Regions from separate parts of the Streptomyces sp. NPDC086835 genome, predicted to be linked through region 1. Evidence: riboswitches for the same ligand, from Rfam matches in the RefSeq annotation. Region 1 holds a riboswitch; each other region holds the start of a gene.

The links. A riboswitch is a leader RNA that binds a small molecule or an ion and turns the genes downstream of it on or off. The one in region 1 is predicted to bind thiamine pyrophosphate.
Region 2: another riboswitch for thiamine pyrophosphate. It lies ahead of thiC (phosphomethylpyrimidine synthase ThiC); the one in region 1 lies ahead of thiO (glycine oxidase ThiO).
Region 3: another riboswitch for thiamine pyrophosphate. It lies ahead of ACIPJI_RS34425 (thiamine ABC transporter substrate-binding protein); the one in region 1 lies ahead of thiO (glycine oxidase ThiO).

Annotation. Positions count from the first base shown of each region.
Region 1 is NZ_JBIVAU010000001.1:1,053,632-1,060,028, reverse strand. It holds gene ACIPJI_RS04920 (Rv2175c family DNA-binding protein) at 49-414, opposite strand; gene ACIPJI_RS04915 (NAD(P)/FAD-dependent oxidoreductase) at 459-1,640, opposite strand; gene ACIPJI_RS04910 (hypothetical protein) at 1,771-2,112, opposite strand; TPP riboswitch at 2,164-2,276, shown strand; gene thiO (glycine oxidase ThiO) at 2,274-3,437, shown strand; gene thiS (sulfur carrier protein ThiS) at 3,434-3,724, shown strand; gene ACIPJI_RS04895 (thiazole synthase) at 3,731-4,525, shown strand; gene pknB (Stk1 family PASTA domain-containing Ser/Thr kinase) at 4,796-6,397, shown strand, end outside.
Region 2 is NZ_JBIVAU010000010.1:164,688-171,084, reverse strand. It holds gene ACIPJI_RS28660 (cupin domain-containing protein) at 1-216, shown strand, start outside; gene ACIPJI_RS28655 (DUF5326 family protein) at 345-557, shown strand; gene ACIPJI_RS28650 (helix-turn-helix domain-containing protein) at 802-1,569, shown strand; gene ACIPJI_RS28645 (SsgA family sporulation/cell division regulator) at 1,704-2,138, shown strand; gene ACIPJI_RS28640 (YibE/F family protein) at 2,168-3,502, opposite strand; TPP riboswitch at 3,574-3,706, shown strand; gene thiC (phosphomethylpyrimidine synthase ThiC) at 3,699-5,492, shown strand; gene ACIPJI_RS28630 (hypothetical protein) at 5,590-6,397, opposite strand, start outside.
Region 3 is NZ_JBIVAU010000017.1:18,019-24,415, forward strand. It holds gene ACIPJI_RS34410 (phosphatidate cytidylyltransferase) at 1-772, shown strand, start outside; gene ACIPJI_RS34415 (contact-dependent growth inhibition system immunity protein) at 836-1,261, opposite strand; gene rlmN (23S rRNA (adenine(2503)-C(2))-methyltransferase RlmN) at 1,391-2,497, shown strand; TPP riboswitch at 2,561-2,682, shown strand; gene ACIPJI_RS34425 (thiamine ABC transporter substrate-binding protein) at 2,678-3,778, shown strand; gene ACIPJI_RS34430 (ABC transporter permease) at 3,817-5,433, shown strand; gene ACIPJI_RS34435 (ABC transporter ATP-binding protein) at 5,433-6,397, shown strand, end outside.

The DNA of each region.
Region 1 (6,397 bases):
CGGGCGGCCCGGGCCGTGCATCCGCCGGCGATGATGGTTTCCGTCGGTTCAGACGGCGAGCGCCTGGGCCCGGCGCTTCACCTCCGTGCCGCGATTCTCGCTGAGCGCCTGGGCAGGCGTGCCCGGCAGGGTCGGGTCGGGGGTGAAGAGCCACTCGAGCATCTCTTCGTCGGTGAAGCCGTCGTCCCTCAGCAGGGTCAGGGTCCCGGAGAGGCCCTTGACCACCTTGTTGCCGTCGATGAAGGCGGCAGGCACCTGGAGCGCCCTGTTCTCACCGCGGCGCACGGCGATCAGCTGGCCGTCCTTGACCAGCTGCCGCACGCGCGTCACCTCGACATCGAGCATTTCCGCGATGTCCGGCAGGTAGAGCCAGGCGGGGACGAGGGCATCGATCTTTGCGTCAATCTCGGTCACGGGGACAAGCCTGCCATCCAGGACCGACAGTCGGTAGCCAGGACCTACCGTGCCGCCGCCTTCAGAGGTACGGAAGGGTCGGCCGCCCTCGCCGGGTCCAGCTCGGTCCCGGACACGATCAGCTTGCGGCCCTGTGCCAGATCACGGGGCCTGCCCACCGTCAGCAGGGCAACCAGCGCACCCTCGCGCAGCCACAGCACCGACCATGTGTCCTCCGCCGGACTGCCGCGCCACAGCAGCGTGTCGGCGGCGCCGTGGTGGCCCGCGTACTGGACGAAGCGGCCGAACTGCTCGGACCAGAAGTACGGCACCGGGTCGTACACCTCGGGGGTCCGCGGCTCCGGCTCCTGGTCGCCGACGATGTTCGCCGCGACCGTGCCCGGCCCCTGGAGCGCGTTGTCCCAGTGGTGGACGAGCAGCCGCTCGCCGTAACGGCCGGACGGGTAGGAGGCGCAGTCCCCGACGGCGTACACGTCGGGCGCTGACGCACGCAGATACCGGTCGGCGACCACCGCGCCGTCCGGGCCGAGTTCGATGCCGGAGCCCGCGAGCAGGGCGGTGGCGGGGCGCGCGCCGATACCGACGACCACGGCGCCGGCCGGGATCCTGCGCCCTCCGGCCAGGACGACGGCTCCCGGCTCGACGGCTTCCACCCTGGCGCCGGTGATCAGTTCGGCCCCGTGCTGCTCGTACCAGGCGGCCATCGGGGCGGCGACCTCGGCGGGCATGGTCCCGGCGAGCGGGCGGCCCGCGGCCTCGACGACGGTGACGCGGCACCCCGCCCGGCGCGCGGCGGTCGCGAACTCGGCGCCGATCCAGCCGGCGCCGACCACGACGATGTCGTGCTGCTCGGCGAGCAGCGGCCGCAGCCGGGCGGCGTCGTCGAGCGTGCGCAGCAGATGGACACCGGGGACGCCGACGGCGCCGGGCAGGGTGACCGGCTCGGCGCCGGTGGCCAGGACCAGCACGTCGTACGGGACCGGGCCGGACACGGTGTCGACCTCGTGCGCGTCGGTCCGCACCCGGGTCACCTCGAGGCCCAGGCGCAGTTCCACGCCGAGCGCCTCGAAGTCGATGTCGAAGGCGGAGTCCTCCGCCTTGCCGAGCAGGATCGCCTTGGACAGTGGCGGCCTGTCGTACGGCTGGTGCGGCTCCGCGCCGATCAGGGTGACCGTGCCGGTGAATCCCTGCTCGCGAAGGGCGACCGCGGTCTGCACACCGGCCATGCCGGCGCCGACGATCACCACGCGCCGCCGCGCCGCCGCCGTCCGCTGCCCTTCGTCCGCCCGCGTCTGATGCTGCCGTTCGTCCACCCGCACACCATACGTACCTGACTGGGGGTCAGGAGGCGCGTGGTCAGGAAGCCTGCTCCTCCACGACGCTCGTCCCGCTGCCCTCCTGGGACTCCCACTGCCAGCTCTCCTCAAGCCGCACCCGGCCGTCCGGCAGGTCCACGACCGTGGAGAGGCAGTGGCCGGACGAGGTCCCGCCGTCCGTCTTGAGCTGCACATAGCGGAAGTCCAGCCGGTCGCCGTCCCTGGTGCCCACCAGGTGGCCGCGGACCACGTCGCCGCCTTCGTACTCGGCCCAGATCCTGCCCTGCTCCTCGTGGTACGTGAACCGGGTCCGGGTGCCGACCTGGCCCGGGGCCTGGTCGGCGACCGGGGAGAGAACAAGTCCGTCGAGCGACTTCGCCACTGCTGCGGCTCCCTTACAACGCGTCGGGTCGTGCGGTTAGGGTGGCCACCGTAAGGCACTCGCGGGAGCCCGGACGCACCGGGCTGAGAGGGAGGCTGGACGGCCTCCGACCGTACGAACCTGATCCGGGTCATGCCGGCGAAGGGAGGGGCTGGACGCCCATGTCTCGTACACCGAGCCCAGACGTCCTCGTCATCGGGGGCGGGATCATCGGCCTGGTCACGGCCTGGCGCACCGCGCAGCGGGGCCTACGGGTCGCCGTCGCCGATCCGGAACCGGGCGGCGGGGCGGCGCAGGTCGCCGCCGGGATGCTGGCCGCCGTCACCGAACTGCACTACGGCGAGCAGACGCTGCTCGGCCTCAACCTCGAATCCGCGCACCGCTATCCGGACTTCGTCGCCGAGCTGGAGGAGACGTCCGGCGGGCGGGTGGGCTACCGCTCCTGCGGCACGCTCGCCGTCGCCCTCGACGCCGACGACCGGGCGCATCTGCGTGAACTGCACGCCCTCCAGCACCGGTCGGGGCTCTCGTCCGAGTGGCTCACCGGCCGCGAATGCCGCCGCCTCGAGCCGATGCTCGCCCCCGGCGTCCGTGGCGGGCTGCGGGTCGACGGCGACCACCAGGTCGACCCCCGCCGGCTGGCCGCGGCCCTGATCACCGCCTGCGAGCGGGCCGGGGTCGACTTCCGCCGCAGCTGGGCGGAGCGGCTGCTCGTGACGGGCGACCGGGCGACCGGGGCGGTGCTCGCCGACGGCTCCGAAGTCACCGCGGGACAGGTCGTCCTGGCCGGCGGCAGCATGAGCGGACGGCTGGAGGGCGTACCGAAGGACGTGCTCCCGCCCGTACGCCCGGTGAAGGGCCAGGTCCTGCGGCTGACCGTGCCACGCCCCTACGCGCCGTTCCTGTCCCGCACGGTGCGCGCCGTGGTCCGCGGCAGCCATGTCTACCTCGTGCCACGCGAGGACGGCGAGCTGGTGGTGGGCGCGACCAGCGAGGAGCTCGGCTGGGACACGACGGTCACCGCGGGCGGGGTGTACGAGCTGCTGCGCGACGCGCACGAGCTGGTGCCCGGGATCACGGAACTGCCCCTCACCGAGACCCGGGCGGGACTGCGCCCCGGCTCCCCCGACAACGCGCCGCTGCTGGGCCCCACCGAACTGCTCGGACTGCTGCTGGCCACCGGGCACTACCGCAACGGCGTGCTGCTGACGCCCGTCACCGGCGATGTGCTGGCCGACGCGCTGACGACCGGTGAACTGCCCGAAGTGGCACGGCCCTTCTCCCCACGCCGCTTCTCGTCCGTCCTTCAGGAGCAGCCCGCATGAACACCTCCGTCAACGACAGCGCCGACACCGCTGTCGCCGCCCCTGCCGCTGCCCCCGTCGTCGCCCCGGCCGCCGTCGGCGATCCGATCCGCGTCCTCGTCAACGGCGAGGCCCGCCACGTCGCGGCCGGCACCACGCTGGACGTGGTCGTCACAGCTCTCTCCGCCGCGCCCTCCGGCGTCGCCGCCGCCGTCAACGAGGCGGTCGTCCCGCGGGGCGAATGGGCCGCCACGCGGCTCGGTGACGGGGACCGCGTCGAGATTCTCACCGCAGTGCAGGGAGGCTGAACGGCCATGGCCGACGACCGTTTCACTCTCGGAGGGACCACCTTCGACTCCCGTCTGATCATGGGCACGGGCGGGGCGCCCAGCCTCGAGGTGCTCGAGCGGTCGCTCGTCGCGAGCGGCACGGAACTGACGACCGTCGCGATGCGGCGCCTCGACCCGACGGTCCAGGGGTCCGTGCTGTCCGTCCTGGACCGGCTCGGCATCCAGGTCCTGCCGAACACCGCCGGCTGCTTCACCGCCGGCGAGGCGGTGCTCACCGCCCGCCTGGCCCGGGAGGCCCTCGGCACCGACTGGATCAAGCTCGAGGTCGTCGCGGACGAGCGGACACTGCTGCCGGACGGCGTGGAGCTGCTCGACGCGGCGGAGGCACTCGTCGACGACGGCTTCACCGTGCTGCCGTACACGAACGACGACCCGGTGCTCGCGCGAAAGCTCCAGGACGTGGGCTGCGCGGCGATCATGCCGCTCGGCTCGCCGATCGGCTCCGGGCTCGGCATCCGCAACCCGCACAACTTCCAGCTGATCGTCGAGCAGGCGGACGTCCCCGTCATCCTGGACGCGGGCGCCGGCACGGCGTCGGACGCCGCGCTGGCGATGGAGCTCGGATGCGCGGCGGTGATGCTGGCGTCGGCGGTGACGCGGGCGCAGGAGCCGGTCCTGATGGCGGAGGCGATGCGCCACGCGGTGGAGGCGGGCCGGCTGGCGTTCCGCGCGGGCCGGATCCCGCGACGCCACTTCGCGATGGCGTCCTCGCCGCACGAGGGGCGGGGGGCGCTCGACCCGGAGCGACCGGCGTTCTGAGGGGGCGGGTTCCGGGGGTGCGGGTGCGTGTCGCCTGCGGCGGGCCTGTTCCCCTGCCCGCCCCTTCGCGCTGTACCGATGTGCGGCTCCGCCGCTTGGGGGCCCGCCAGGCCCGTACCGCGCTTCGCGCGGGGGCCCGGGGCAGAGCCCCCGGAACACCCCCTGCGGCGGCCACGCCCCCGCCACCACCGCGTCACAGCTCGGCTGCAGTCCCGCCCCGTCCCGGTCCGGCCCGTCGGACCCCGTCTCCCCGGCTCGTAGAATCGCCGCGTGGATACGACCCTCCAGGACCCTCTCGTCGGGCAGGTGCTCGACGGCCGCTACCGCGTCGATGCGCGCATCGCCGTCGGCGGCATGGCCACGGTCTACCGGGCCGTCGACACCCGGCTCGACCGGGTGCTCGCTCTCAAGGTGATGCATCCGGATCTCGCCACGGACGTCACGTTCGTGGAGCGGTTCATCCGCGAGGCGAAGTCCGTCGCACGGCTGGCGCACCCGAACGTGGTCGGGGTCTTCGACCAGGGCGCTCAGGGCGCGTACGTGTACCTGGCGATGGAGTACGTGGAGGGCTGCACCCTCCGTGACGTCCTGCGTGAGCGCGGCGCGCTCCAGCCGCGGGCCGCGCTCGACATCCTGGAGCCCGTGCTGGCCGCGCTCGGCGCCGCGCACCGGGCCGGGTTCGTGCACCGGGACATGAAGCCGGAGAACGTGCTCATAGGGGACGACGGCCGGGTCAAGGTCGCCGACTTCGGTCTGGTGCGCGCGGTCGGTTCCGTGACCAACACCTCGGGCACGGTGCTCGGCACCGTCTCCTATCTCGCACCGGAGCAGATCGAGTACGGCACGGCCGACACCCGCGCCGATGTGTACGCCTGCGGCGTCGTCCTCTACGAGATGCTGACGGGCGCCAAGCCGCACGCCGGCGACACTCCGGCCCAGGTGCTGTTCCAGCATCTGAACGCGGACGTCCCGGCGCCTTCCGCGCTCTTCCCGGGGCTCGCCGTCGAGCTGGACGAGCTGGTGGCGAGCGCGACGGCCCGCAATCCCGAGGTCCGCCCGCACGACGCGGTGGCCCTGCTGGCCCAGGCGCGTGAGGCGCGGGCGGCGCTCGGCGCCGAGCAGCTGGACGCGGTCCCGCCGCGCGCCCGCACCGGGGAACCGGCGGAGGGCGGAGCGGACGGTGACGCCTCCGACGAGGACCGTACGGACGTCATCCTGCGGGCGCCGGCCGGCGCGGAGCCCGGGGTGCACCACACGGCCCGGCTGATCCTGCCGCCTCCTGAGCGGCCGGAGCCCGAGCCGCTGCGTCCGGCCGGCCGGAGCCTGCCGTTGTCGCGCCGCGGTCTGTTCGCCCTGCTGCTCGCGGTGATCACCGTGATCGGTGTGGGTGCGGGTGTCTGGTACATCAACTCGGGCCAGTTCACCCGTGTCCCGCCGCTGATCGGCAAGAGCGAGCAGCAGGCCCGGGAGGCGCTCGACAAGGCGGGCCTGGACCTGAAGACCGTCCGCCACGACTTCAGCGAGACGGTGGCCCGTGGCACCGTCATCAAGAGCGACCCGGGCACGAACGAGCGGATACGGGGCAACGGCTCCGTGACGATCACCGTCTCCCGCGGTCCGGAGATCGTTAAGGTCCCCGACCTGTCCGGCAGGCCGCTGGCGGAGGCTGAGCGCGAGCTGCGCAAGGTGGGACTGGCGCCGGGCGTGGTGACCAGGGAGTTCGACGAGAGCGTCGCGCAGGGTTCGGTGGTCCGCACCGACCCGGCCGCCGGCAGCGGACGGAGCCCCGACACCGCCGTGTCGATCGTCGTCAGCAAGGGTGCGCCGATCGACATGCCCGATGTGACGGGTGACTCCGTCGAGGACGCGACG
Region 2 (6,397 bases), on a different contig from region 1:
GCGCTCGACGCCGGTGAGATCGACCCCCAGCTGCCCCACAAACAGGACGAGGTCTACTTCGTGGTCAGCGGCCGCGCGGCGATCACCGTGGGCATGGAGACCACGCAGGTCGGGCGCGGCAGCGTCGTCTACGTGCCTGCCGGCGTCCCGCACAAGTTCCACCACATCAGCGAGGATCTGCGGGTCATGGTGGTCTTCTCTCCGCCTGAGAGCTGACGGCCCACCCCGCCGGTCCCTAGGGGTTCGGTCAGGGGAGTTCAAGGGCTCGCGGGCCCCGTTCCACGCTTCCGCCCGCCTAGCATCGAAGGCAGGCAAACCGGAGAAACGAGGTAGGGACGATGGCTGTGCGGGAGATGCTCACGGGGATGCCGTGGTGGGTGAAGTGGGTCGCGATCCCTGTGATCGCGCTGGTCGTGTTCGGTGGACTCATCGCGAGCGTCGTCGGGTTCGTGATCGGACTGCTCTTCAAGCTGCTGGTCTTCGTCGCCCTCGTCGGCGGACTCGTCTTCGTCGTAAGGAAGTTCATGTCGTCCTCCAGCTCACGCAGTGACTGGTAGCCGCAGGAGCCGCTGTTAGCCCGGCCGGGGGAACGGCCGGGCAATCGGCATACGCGGTCGGACGCTCCGGTTAGTGTGGCTCCCCTCTGCCGCTCCTCGGGGCACCCGGATCAGGGCGTTTCCATCAGCACCTCCAGGTGTTCCGGGGCCGATGCCTGTCGAGGGCTCGGGGCCGCGGCGGCCGCGCGGGGGCGGCCCCCTCGCGGGTGGGCTTGCTGCCCGCCACCATGCCTGGGGGTGACCTGTGGCCGGGGCGACGAAAGCCGCTGCACCTACCCTGATCAGCTCCGTGCAGCGTGCGTTGAGGCTGCTGGAAGCGGCCGGCGCACACCCGGACGGGGCTCCGGCGAAGCAACTCGCACGCGAGGCCGGGATCCCTCTGCCGACCGCCTACCACCTGCTGCGGACCCTGACCCACGACGATTACCTGCGGCGTCGGAGCGGCGTGTACACGCTCGGGGACGCCGTCGAACGTCTGGTCGGCGGCACGCCGGAGAATCGTCGCAGCACTCTCGAGGATTCCCTCGCGCACTGGCGGGACGCGATCGGTGTCCCCGTCTACTTCGCCGTCTACCGCGAGGGCGAGATCGACATCGTCGCGGTCTCCGACACGCCCTACGCCCCCGCAGTGCCCGAGTGGGCCGACTTCCGGGAGACCGGACACGCACACGCGCTGGGCCAGTGCCTGCTCGGACAGCTCGACGAATCGTCACGCCGCGACCACCTGAGCCGCCATCCCGTGCAACCCGTGACGCCGTACACGGTGCGTGACGGGCGCACGATGCTCGAGCGGCTCGCCGCGCGAGGATCCATGGAGCCGGTCGTGGAACGGGAGGAATATGCAATCGGCACGGTCTGTGCCGCCATTCCGATCACTGTTGGTTGCCAAGCCGCAACGATGGCCATTTCTCTTCCGTTGGACCAGGAGGCCAGGCTGCTTCCGGCAGTTGAGCAGTTGCGCACCGGAATCGGTGGGCTGTTGGGGTCACTTGCCTTCTCTATCAGTATCTGAAATATCACTCCTTGTGATCTGCTAGGCCTTCGACCACGATGGCGTCAAGAGGGTCCAGGGGATTGTTCCTGGCCGTTTTCTTCTGCTTTGTCAGTGCGGTTTCATTCATTGCTTCATCTGCTGCGGGGTATGTGATGCGCGAGTCGGTCCAGGCCGAGGTTCTGATGAGGTTCCTCGTCTCCGAGGAACTCTCCTTCCGGATTCCGGTGGGACTGGATTACGAGACAGGAGATCCGTACGCGGTGCGGATGACCTTCCACCTGCCCGGTGACGCGCCTGTGACCTGGGCATTCGGGCGGGAGCTGCTGCTCGACGGGATCAATGGGCCGAGCGGCGACGGTGATGTGCACATCGCGCCCGTCGGACCGGAAAGCCTGTCGGACGTCATCATCAGGCTTCGCGTCGGCGCGGATTCCGCACTGTTCAGGGCGGGAGCGGCGCCGCTGGTCGCCTTCCTCGACCGCACGGACAAGCTGCTGCCGATGGGGCAAGAGCTCACGCTCGGTGACTTCGAGGTCAGCCTGGAGGAGGCGCTCGGCCGCATCCTCGCCGAGGAGAACGCCGGCTGAAGCGCCTGCCCCGCCGCCTCACCCTCCGCTCACGCCTTGCGTCGCCGCCCCCTCCCGGTCCGCGCCGGCGCCCCGTTCGGGTTGCCCGGTCCCGCCCGACCGGGGCGGTCCGCGGAGACCACCAGGGTGGCGAGGGCGGTCGTCACCGGCACCGACGCGACCAGGCCGATCGACCCCACCAGCGTCCGTACGATCTCCTCGGCCACCAACTCGCTGTTGGCGACGGTGCCCACGCTGGACTGCGCGATGGAGAAGAGGAGCAGCAGCGGCAGCGCGGCACCCGCGTAGGCGAGCACCAGTGTGTTGACGACGGACGCGATGTGGTCGCGGCCGATGCGGATGGCCGAGCGGTAGAGCGCCCGGGGCCCCATGTCGGGGTCGGCCTGATGCAGCTCCCACACGGCCGAGGTCTGCGTCACCGTCACGTCGTCCAGAACGCCGAGCGAGCCGATGATGACTCCGGCCAGCAGCAGACCGCTCATGTCGATCTCCGGATAAAGGCCGTGGATCAGACCGGTGTTGTCGTCGGTGTTCCCACTGAGACTGGCCCAGTCGATGAACAGTGAGCCGAGCAGACCGATCAGCAGCAAGGAGATCAGTGTGCCGAGCACCGCGACGGAGGTCCGCGCGGTCACCCCGTGGCACATGTAGAGCGCGATCAGCATGATGGCGCTCGCCCCGACCACGGCCACGACCAGGGGATTGGACCCCTGCAGGATCGCGGGCAGGATGAAGAGCGTCAGCAGGGCGAACGAGGCGGCGAGCGAGATCAGGGCCATCACGCCCCGCATCCGGCCGACGAGCACCACGACGAGTGCGAAGATCCCGGCCAGCACCGCCATGGGGAGTCCCCGGTCGACGTCCGTCACCGAGTACTGGAGATCGCGGGGCGCGTCCGGGGCGTACGCGACGACCACACCCTGCCCTTCCTCCAACTGCCGCGGTGCGTCAGGCTGGACGATCTCGACGAAGGTACGGCCCTTGTCCTTGCCCGTGGTCACTTCGACGGTCGCCCTGGCGCACTGGCCCTGCTGCGAGTTGACGGCCTCGCGACCCTCCGGCGTGGAGGTGTCGCCGGTCGGTGGGACCTGGGCGGCGTTGACGTCCTTGCAGTCGACCCACTCGAGAGAGACCACCTTGCCCTCTTCGGTCTGCCGGTCGAAGCCGACACCGGTGCGCTCATGGCCGGGTGCGCCCCCCGGCCACAGCACGGCGAGGCCGACGAGGACGGCTGTCGCGAAGGGGATGAGCACGGCGGCGATGACCTTGCGAAGGTGCTTGGAGACTGGCGCGGCGGGCCCATGACTGTGCACATGACTGTGGGCCTGGCCGTGCGGTTCTGGGGGCTGCGGCGATGAGGTCACGGACCGATCATCGCAAGAGCAGGAGGGGCCCTCTGTTCAGCGCGCCAGATATGACGCTAGCGTGGTGGCACCTTTGCACACGCGGGAGCTCGGAGCACCGGGCTGAGAGGGCGCTGACCTTCGTACATCCGTACGGGACAGCTGCGCCGACCGCCGAACCTGTTACCGGGTAATGCCGGCGTAGGGAGTAGGTCTCATGACCGTATCGGACGCACGCACGCCTGCCTCGAACCAGAACGACGAGGCCGGGAAGTCCATCGGCTGGCACAAGGGATACGTCGAGGGTTCCCGCCCCGACCTCCGTGTGCCGGTCCGCAAGGTGCACCTCACCAACGGCAAGGACGTGACGCTGTACGACACGTCCGGCCCGTACACCGACCCGAACGTCGAGACCGATGTACGCCGCGGCCTGCCGCCGCTGCGGGAGAACTGGATCATCGGTCGCGGCGACACCGAGGAGTACGCGGGGCGGCCCGTCAGGCCCGAGGACGACGGGATCAAGCACACGTCCCCGCGCGGGGGGCTGCGCAACCTCGACGCGGTCTTTCCCGGCCGCCCGCGCCAGCCCCGCCGCGGACGTGACGGCCAGGCGGTCACCCAGCTCGCGTACGCCCGCCGCGGCGAGATCACGCCGGAGATGGAGTACGTCGCCATCCGCGAGAACGTCTCCCCCGAGGTGGTGCGGGAGGAGATCGCGGCCGGCCGGGCCGTCCTGCCGGCGAACGTCAACCACCCGGAGATCGAGCCGATGATCATCGGCAAGCGGTTCCTGGTGAAGGTCAACGCCAACATCGGCAACTCCGCGGTCACCTCCTCCATCGAGGAGGAGGTGGAGAAGATGACCTGGGCGACCCGCTGGGGCGCCGACACGGTCATGGACCTGTCCACGGGGCGCAACATCCACACCACCCGCGAGTGGGTGCTGCGCAACTCCCCCGTGCCGATCGGCACCGTGCCGCTGTACCAGGCACTGGAGAAGGTCGACGGCAAGGCCGAGGAGCTGACCTGGGACGTCTACAAGGACACCGTCATCGAACAGGCCGAGCAGGGCGTCGACTACATGACGGTCCACGCGGGGGTGCTGCTGCGCTACGTGCCGTTGACGGCGCGCCGCAAGACCGGCATCGTCTCGCGCGGCGGTTCGATCATGGCAGCGTGGTGCCTCGCGCACCACAAGGAGTCCTTCCTCTACGAGCACTTCGAGGAGCTGTGCGAGATCCTTGCCGCGTACGACGTCACGTACTCCCTCGGTGACGGCCTGCGGCCCGGCTCGATCGCGGACGCCAACGACGAAGCGCAGTTCGCCGAGTTGAAAACGCTCGGGGAGCTCAACTCGATCGCCAAGCGTTTCAATGTGCAGACGATGATCGAAGGCCCCGGTCACGTCCCGATGCACAAGATCAAGGAGAACATCGACCTTCAGCAGGAGATCTGCGAGGAGGCCCCGTTCTACACCCTCGGCCCGCTCACCACCGATGTGGCCCCTGCCTACGACCACATCACCTCCGGCATCGGAGCGGCCATGATCGCTTGGTGGGGCACGGCCATGCTCTGCTACGTGACGCCCAAGGAGCACCTCGGCCTTCCGGACCGTGACGACGTGAAGACCGGCGTCATCACCTACAAGATCGCCGCGCACGCGGCGGACCTCGCCAAGGGGCATCCGGGGGCCCAGGAGTGGGACGACGCGCTGTCCGACGCGCGCTTCGAGTTCCGGTGGGAGGACCAGTTCAATCTGGCCCTCGACCCGGACACGGCCCGGGAGTTCCACGACGAGACGCTGCCGGCCGAGCCGGCGAAGACCGCGCACTTCTGCTCGATGTGCGGTCCGAAGTTCTGCTCGATGAAGATCTCCCAGGACATCAGGCGCAAGCACGGCGGCGATCTCGGAGACGGGGGCGCCCTCGCGGAGGCCGAAGCCGGCATGGCGGAGAAGTCACGGGAGTTCGCTGCGGCGGGCAACCGGGTGTATCTGCCGATCGCGGACTGACCCGCGGGCGCACCGACGGGTGAGGGGGCAGGCCGGCGCCGAGGCGTCGGCCCGTGCCCTCCACCCGGCCCGTGCCTCCACCTGCCCCGGCCGCTGATCACTCCGGCCGGTGTTCCGGACCGCCGAAGTCGGGGCTGGTGAAGTCCGGGCTGGTGAAGGTCGGCCGCTGCCCGGCGGTCGACCCCTCCGCGGGGCTGGAGAACTCCGGCCCGCTGAACCCGATCTTGGGGATCCGGCTGACCGGCCGCGGTGGTGCGGTGGACGCCGGATCGGCGCTCGGGTCGGCGAGGGCGGCCCGCAGGAAGGGCAGGATTCCGCGCTCCAGGAGGGCGTGGCGCCACGCGTCCTTCGCTCTGGACACCTCGTCCGGCAGCTCTCCGGCGGGCACCTGTTCCGCCACCTGGGCGGCGCCGTTGCGCAGGGCGGTCAGGAGCAGCCCCACCGCGGCGACCAGGATGGCGGCCGCCGTGAGGGCGCCGAAGAACCACCCGGCCGTCAGCAGGGCGTCGGCGAACGACGGCGTGGGGCTGAGCATCTTCAGGATGTAGCCGACGAGCAGGAAGATCGCCGCGGCGGTCCCGGCGAGGACGGGGGCGAGCACCGCGATGACGGCGGCGAAGCCGGCGCCGCCGCCCTCCGCGCTCTGCCCGACGGTCGGGGACAGCACGGAGCCGTTTACCGAGGCGGCCGCCGTGGACGTGCGCATCTCCCGGCGCACTTTCACATAGTGCTCGTACTCGGCGGCGGCCGAGGCGGCTATCAGGGCCGTCGCGTTGAGCGCCATGGTGCGCAGCTGCTCGGCGTTGAGGCGCAGGCCCACGGCGGCGAGGTCAGGGCGTTCATGGGCGTTGCGCAGTGCTTCGTCGAGGACCCGCTGGTACTCGGCGCGGTCCTCGTTCAGCAGG
Region 3 (6,397 bases), on a different contig from region 1:
CGGGCTCGGCGCGGTGATCGTCGTCTCCCTGTTCCTCGTCAAGGCCGTCTTCGTCGGGGTGATCGCCGTCGCCGTCGTCGTCGGTCTGTGGGAGCTGACCTCCCGTCTCGAGGAGCGCAAGCAGATCAAGGCTCCGCTCGTCCCCCTCGCGGTGGGCGGCGCGGCGATGGTCGTCGCCGGCTACGTCCGCGGGGCGGAGGGCGCATGGGTGGCGATGGCGCTCACGGCGCTCGCGGTGCTCGTCTGGCGCATGACGGAGCGGCCGGAGGGCTATCTGAGGGACGTCACGGCCGGCGTGTTCGCCGCCTTCTACGTCCCCTTCCTGGCGACCTTCGTCGCGCTGATGCTGACGGCGGACGACGGTCCGGAGCGGGTGCTCACCTTCCTGCTGCTCACCGTGGTCAGCGACACCGGCGCGTACGCGGTGGGCTGGCGCTTCGGCAAGCACAAGCTCGCGCCGCGCATCAGCCCCGGCAAGACCCGCGAAGGGCTCCTCGGCGCGGTCTCGTTCGCGATGGCCGCGGGGGCGCTGTGCATGCAGTTCCTCATCGACGACGGGGCGTGGTGGCAGGGCCTCCTCCTCGGCCTCGCGGTCGCCGTCAGCGCCACGCTGGGCGACCTCGGCGAGTCGATGATCAAGCGCGACCTCGGCATCAAGGACATGGGCACGCTGCTTCCCGGACACGGCGGCATCATGGACCGCCTCGACTCGCTGTTGCCGACGGCGCCGGTGGTGTGGCTGCTGCTGGTGGTCTTCGTAGGGTCGGGCTGACCCGTTGGATCTGTGTGTGTGAGGGCCCGTCGTCCACCAGGACGGCGGGCCCTCTTCGTCAGGTCAGCGAGGTGACCCCGGCCGCGCCGCGAAGCGGGCGAGCTCCTCGGCGGCGCCGCGAGGCAGGTCGGCGACCGCCGTCTGAGGCAGTGTCGTGATCACGGTGCGCAGCCGGTCGGCGAGGTCCGGCAGCAGGTCCCAGGCGGAGGCCGGGGCCTCGACGGCGGCGAGCAGCAGGTCTCCCTCGTAGTAGTACGCGTCCAGCAGCGGCTCCTCGAGCAGCAGGCGCACCACGAGCGGAAGAACGTAAGGCAGGGCCACCTGCTGCGAGACGAGCGTGTGCAGATCCGCCGGAGCGAGTCGGCCCAGCGGGACGCGCCGCAGCCCGTGCACCTTCCGGACCAGGTGGGTCGCGTCGGCGGCAGGAGGCGTCCAGCGGGGCGGATCCAGGTCGTCGAGCGTGCGGTCGAGATGCAGCAGAGGGTCCATGGGGTCATTCTCGACCCTCGACCGGCGTCCCTTCGCATCACGGGTGTGACCGACGACCACCTGCGACGACCACCCGTCGAATCATCGGCCGCAGGGTCACCGGCCGGGGTCTGCGACACTGGATTCACCATGCCCAAGCCAGGAGAACTCACCTTCGTCGCGCCCCGCGGAGCCAAGAAGCCCCCGCGGCACCTCGCCGACCTCACGCCCGCCGAGCGCAAGGACGCCGTCGCCGCGATCGGCGAGAAGCCGTTCCGCGCCAAGCAGCTGTCCCAGCACTACTTCGCGCGGTACGCGCACGACCCCGCCCAGTGGACCGACATCCCGGCGGCCGCACGGGAGAAGCTCGCCACCGAGCTGCTGCCGGATCTGATGTCCGTAGTGCGGCACATCTCGTGCGACGACGACACCACCCGCAAGACGCTGTGGCGTCTGCACGACGGCACGCTGGTCGAGTCGGTGCTGATGCGCTACCCCGACCGGGTCACCATGTGCATCTCGTCGCAGGCCGGGTGCGGCATGAACTGCCCGTTCTGCGCCACCGGGCAGGCCGGTCTCGACCGGAACCTGTCGACCGCCGAGATCGTGCACCAGATCGTCGACGGAATGCGCGCCCTGCGCGACGGCGAGGTGCCCGGAGGGCCGGCCCGGCTGTCCAACATCGTCTTCATGGGCATGGGCGAGCCGCTCGCCAACTACAAGAGGGTCGTCGGAGCCGTCCGGCGTCTCACCGACCCCGAGCCGGACGGCCTCGGTCTCTCGCAGCGCGGGATCACGGTCTCGACCGTCGGCCTGGTGCCGGCGATGCTCCGCTTCGCGGACGAGGGTTTCAAGTGCCGTCTCGCGGTGTCGCTGCACGCCCCCGACGACGAACTGCGCGACACCCTGGTCCCGGTCAACACGCGCTGGAAGGTCCGCGAGGTCCTCGACGCCGCGTGGGAGTACGCAGAGAAGTCGGGCCGCCGGATCTCGATCGAGTACGCGCTGATCCGCGACATCAACGACCAGGCCTGGCGCGGTGACCTCCTCGGCCGGCTGCTGAAGGGCAAGCGGGTCCATGTGAACCTGATCCCGCTCAACCCGACGCCCGGTTCGAAGTGGACGGCCTCGCGCCCCGAGGACGAGAAGGCGTTCGTGGAGGCCATCGCCGCCCACGGTGTGCCCGTCACCGTCCGGGACACCCGCGGTCAGGAGATCGACGGAGCCTGCGGGCAGCTGGCTGCGCAGGAGCGGTGACCCGCGGGGCCGTCGGCCGTGGCTGATACTGTGCCCTGTGCATTCGCACAAATGAACAACGAAACATTCCGACAGGGGAGCGCACCACAGCGCTGAGAGTGCGGCGAGGCCTTCACGGCCACGGGCCGCAGACCCTCGGACCTGATCCGGGTCATACCGGCGTAGGGAGTCAGCAGCATCATGAACAGCCAGCTTCGGCGTGCCGTCCGTACGGCACTCGTCGGCGCCCTCGGCGTCTGCGTACTCGCGGCGTGCGGCGGGGAGTCCAAGGACAAGGACCCGTCCGGCGGGGCGAGCGGCCCGAAGACCGTGACGCTCGTCAGCCATGATTCCTTCGCGGCGTCCGACGCCGTGCTGAAGGAGTTCACCGCGCAGACCGGATACACGGTCAAGGTGCTCAAGAGCGGCGACGCGGGCACCGCGCTCAACAAGGAGATCCTCACCAAGGGCTCCCCGCAGGGCGACGTCTTCTTCGGTGTGGACAACACCCTGCTGTCCCGCGCCCTCGACAACGACCTCTTCACGCCGTACGAGGCCAAGGGCCTCGACCAGGTCGCGCAGGAGGTCCAGCTCGACGCAGGCAAGCACCGCGTGACGCCCGTGGACACCGGCGACATCTGCGTCAACTACGACAAGAAGTTCTTCGCCGACAAGAAGCTCGCGCCGCCGCGGACCTTCGCCGACCTCGCGAAGCCCGAGTACAAGAACATGCTGGTCGTCGAGAACGCCGCCACCTCCTCGCCCGGCCTCGGGTTCCTCCTCGGCAGCATCGGCGAGTACGGCGAGTCGGGCTGGCAGGGCTACTGGACCAAGCTCAAGGACAACGGCGTCAAGGTCGTCGACGGCTGGGAGCAGGCGTACAACGAGGAGTTCTCCGGCTCCGCCGGCGGCAAGAAGGCCAAGGCCGACCGCCCGCTCGTCGTCTCGTACGCCTCCAGCCCGCCGGTCGAGGTCCTCTACTCCGACCCGCAGCCGGCGGAGGCGCCCACCGGCGTGGCCACCGGCACCTGCTTCCGGCAGATCGAGTTCGCGGGCCTGCTGACGGGCGCGAAGAACGAGGCGGGCGGCAAGGCGCTGCTGGACTTCATGATCAGCAAGAAGTTCCAGGAGGACATGCCGCTCAACATGTTCGTCAACCCGGTGGTCAAGGACGCGAAGCTGCCCGAGCTGTTCACCGAGCACGGCGCGGTGGTCGAGAAGCCCGAGACCGTCGCCGCGGACACCATCGCGAAGAACCGTGAGCAGTGGGTCCGGTCGTGGTCCTCGCTCGTCGTGAAGTAGGCAGGTCCCTGCGGGGGAACGCGGCCCGGCTCGGCCTGATGGCCGGTCCGGTCGCGTTCTTCGCGCTTTTCTTCGCCTACCCCGTCGCGGCGATCGTCGGACGCGGCCTCCACGCCGAGGGGGCCTGGCAGTTCGGCCGGTTCGGCGAGGTGCTCGGCCGGCCGGACATCCGCGAGGTCCTGTGGTTCACCACCTGGCAGGCGCTGGCGTCCACGGCGTTGACCCTGCTGATCGCGCTGCCCGGCGCGTACGTGTTCGCCCGGCTCGACTTTCCCGGGAAGCGGCTGCTGCGCGCGGTGGTCACCGTGCCGTTCGTGCTGCCGACCGTCGTCGTCGGTACGGCGTTCCTGGCGCTGCTGGGGCGCGGCGGACTCGTCGACGAGCTGTGGGGGATCCGGCTGGACACCACGGTGTGGGCGATCCTCCTCGCGCACGTCTTCTTCAACTACGCCGTCGTCGTACGCACCGTCGGCGGCCTGTGGTCGCAGCTCGACCCCCGCCAGGAGGAAGCGGCCCGGGTGCTGGGCGCGGGGCGCTTCGCCGCCTGGCGGCGGGTGACGCTGCCCGCGCTGGTGCCCTCGCTCGCCGCGGCCGCCCTCATGGTCTTCCTCTTCACCTTCACCTCCTTCGGTGTCGTGCAGATCCTCGGCGGCCCCGCCTTCTCCACCCTCGAGGTGGAGATCTACCGGCAGACCGCCGAGTTCCTGGACCTGCCGACGGCGGCCGTGCTGACGCTGGTGCAGTTCCTGGCGGTCGGCGCGGTCCTGGCCGTGCACGCCTGGACGGTGCGGCGGCGGGAGAGCGCGCTGCGGCTCGTCGATCCGTCGCGCACCGCGCGACGGCCGCGCGGCACTGTTCAGTGGCTGCTGCTCGGCGGCGTCCTGACCACGGTGGTGGTGCTGCTCCTGGTGCCGCTCGCGGTGCTGGTCGAGCGCTCCTTCGACACCCCGGCCGGCTACGGGTTCGGCTACTACCGGGAACTCGGCACCGTGGACCCCTCCGGCGGAGCGTTCCTCGTGCCGCCGATCGACGCCGTGTGGAACTCCCTCCGCTACGCCCTGGCCGCGACCGCCATCTCTGTCGCCGTCGGCGGTCTCGCCGCCGCCGCTCTCACCCGCCGGGCGGGCAGGCTCGTCCGGGGCTTCGACGCACTGCTCATGCTGCCGCTCGGCGTCTCCGCCGTGACCGTCGGCTTCGGCTTCCTCATCACCCTCGACGAACCGCCGCTGGACCTGCGGGCCTCGTGGATCCTCGTGCCCCTCGCCCAGGCGCTGGTCGGCGTGCCCTTCGTCGTGCGCACGATGCTGCCCGTGCTGCGCGCCGTGGACGAACGCCTGCGGGAGGCGGCCGCGGTCCTCGGCGCCTCCCCGCTGCGGGCATGGCGGGAGGTCGATCTGCCGCTGGTGCGCAGGGCGCTGGCGGTGGCCGCCGGTTTCGCGTTCGCCGTCTCCCTCGGCGAGTTCGGCGCGACCGTCTTCATCGCCCGGCCCGACAACCCGACGCTGCCCGTGGCCGTCGCACGGCTGCTGGGACGGCCCGGGGAGCTCAACTACGGGCAGGCCATGGCACTGAGCACCATCTTGATGGTGGTGTGCGCGGTGGCGCTGCTGCTGCTCGAACGCATCCGTACCGAGTCCACCACCGAGGAGTTCTGATGGCGCTGCTGGAACTGGCGGGCGTGACCGTACGGTTCGGGCCGCGTACCGCGCTGGACTCGGTGGACCTCGAGGTCGCCGAGCACGAGATCGTGTGCCTGCTCGGACCGAGCGGCAGCGGCAAGTCGACGTTGCTACGCGTGGTCGCCGGGCTCCAGGAGGCCGACGCGGGGCGGGTGTTGCTCGGCGGCGCCGACCAGGTGCGGGTACCGGTGCATCGGCGCGGGGTGGGGCTCATGTTCCAGGACCACCAGCTGTTCCCGCAGCGGGATGTCGGCGGCAATGTCGCCTTCGGACTGCGGATGCACGGCGCGGACCGCGGGGAACGGGCCCGCCGGACCGACGAGTTGCTGCGGCTGGTGGGGCTGCCCGGTGCGCAGCAGAGGTCCGTCGCCGCCCTGTCCGGCGGCGAGCAGCAGCGTGTCGCCCTCGCCAGGGCGCTGGCACCGGAGCCGAGACTGCTGATGCTCGACGAGCCGCTCGGCCAGCTGGACCGTGGCCTGCGGGAGCGGCTCGTCGTCGAACTGCGCGACCTGTTCGGACGGCTGGGCACGACGGTGCTCGCCGTCACCCACGACCAGGGTGAGGCCTTCGCGCTGGCCGACCGCGTCGTCGTCATGCGGGACGGCCGGATCGCGCAGGCGGGGACACCGCTGGAGGTCTGGCAGCGGCCCGCATCCGCGTTCGTCGCCCGCTTCCTCGGTTTCGACAACGTCGTGGCGGCGACCGTCGAGGGCGCGGCCGCGAACACCGAATGGGGCAAGGTGCCGGTACCGGACGGGTCCCCCCAGGGAGCGCGGACGGTGCTCGTGCGGCCCGACGGGGTGCGGCTCACCGACCCGTCGGAGGGCCTGCGGTGCACGGTCGAGTCCCGCACCTTCCGCGGCAGCCACGTCGCTGTGCGACTGCGCCCCGACGACGGACCCGCGCTGGAGGCGGAGTGCTCCCTCGGACAGGCTCCGGC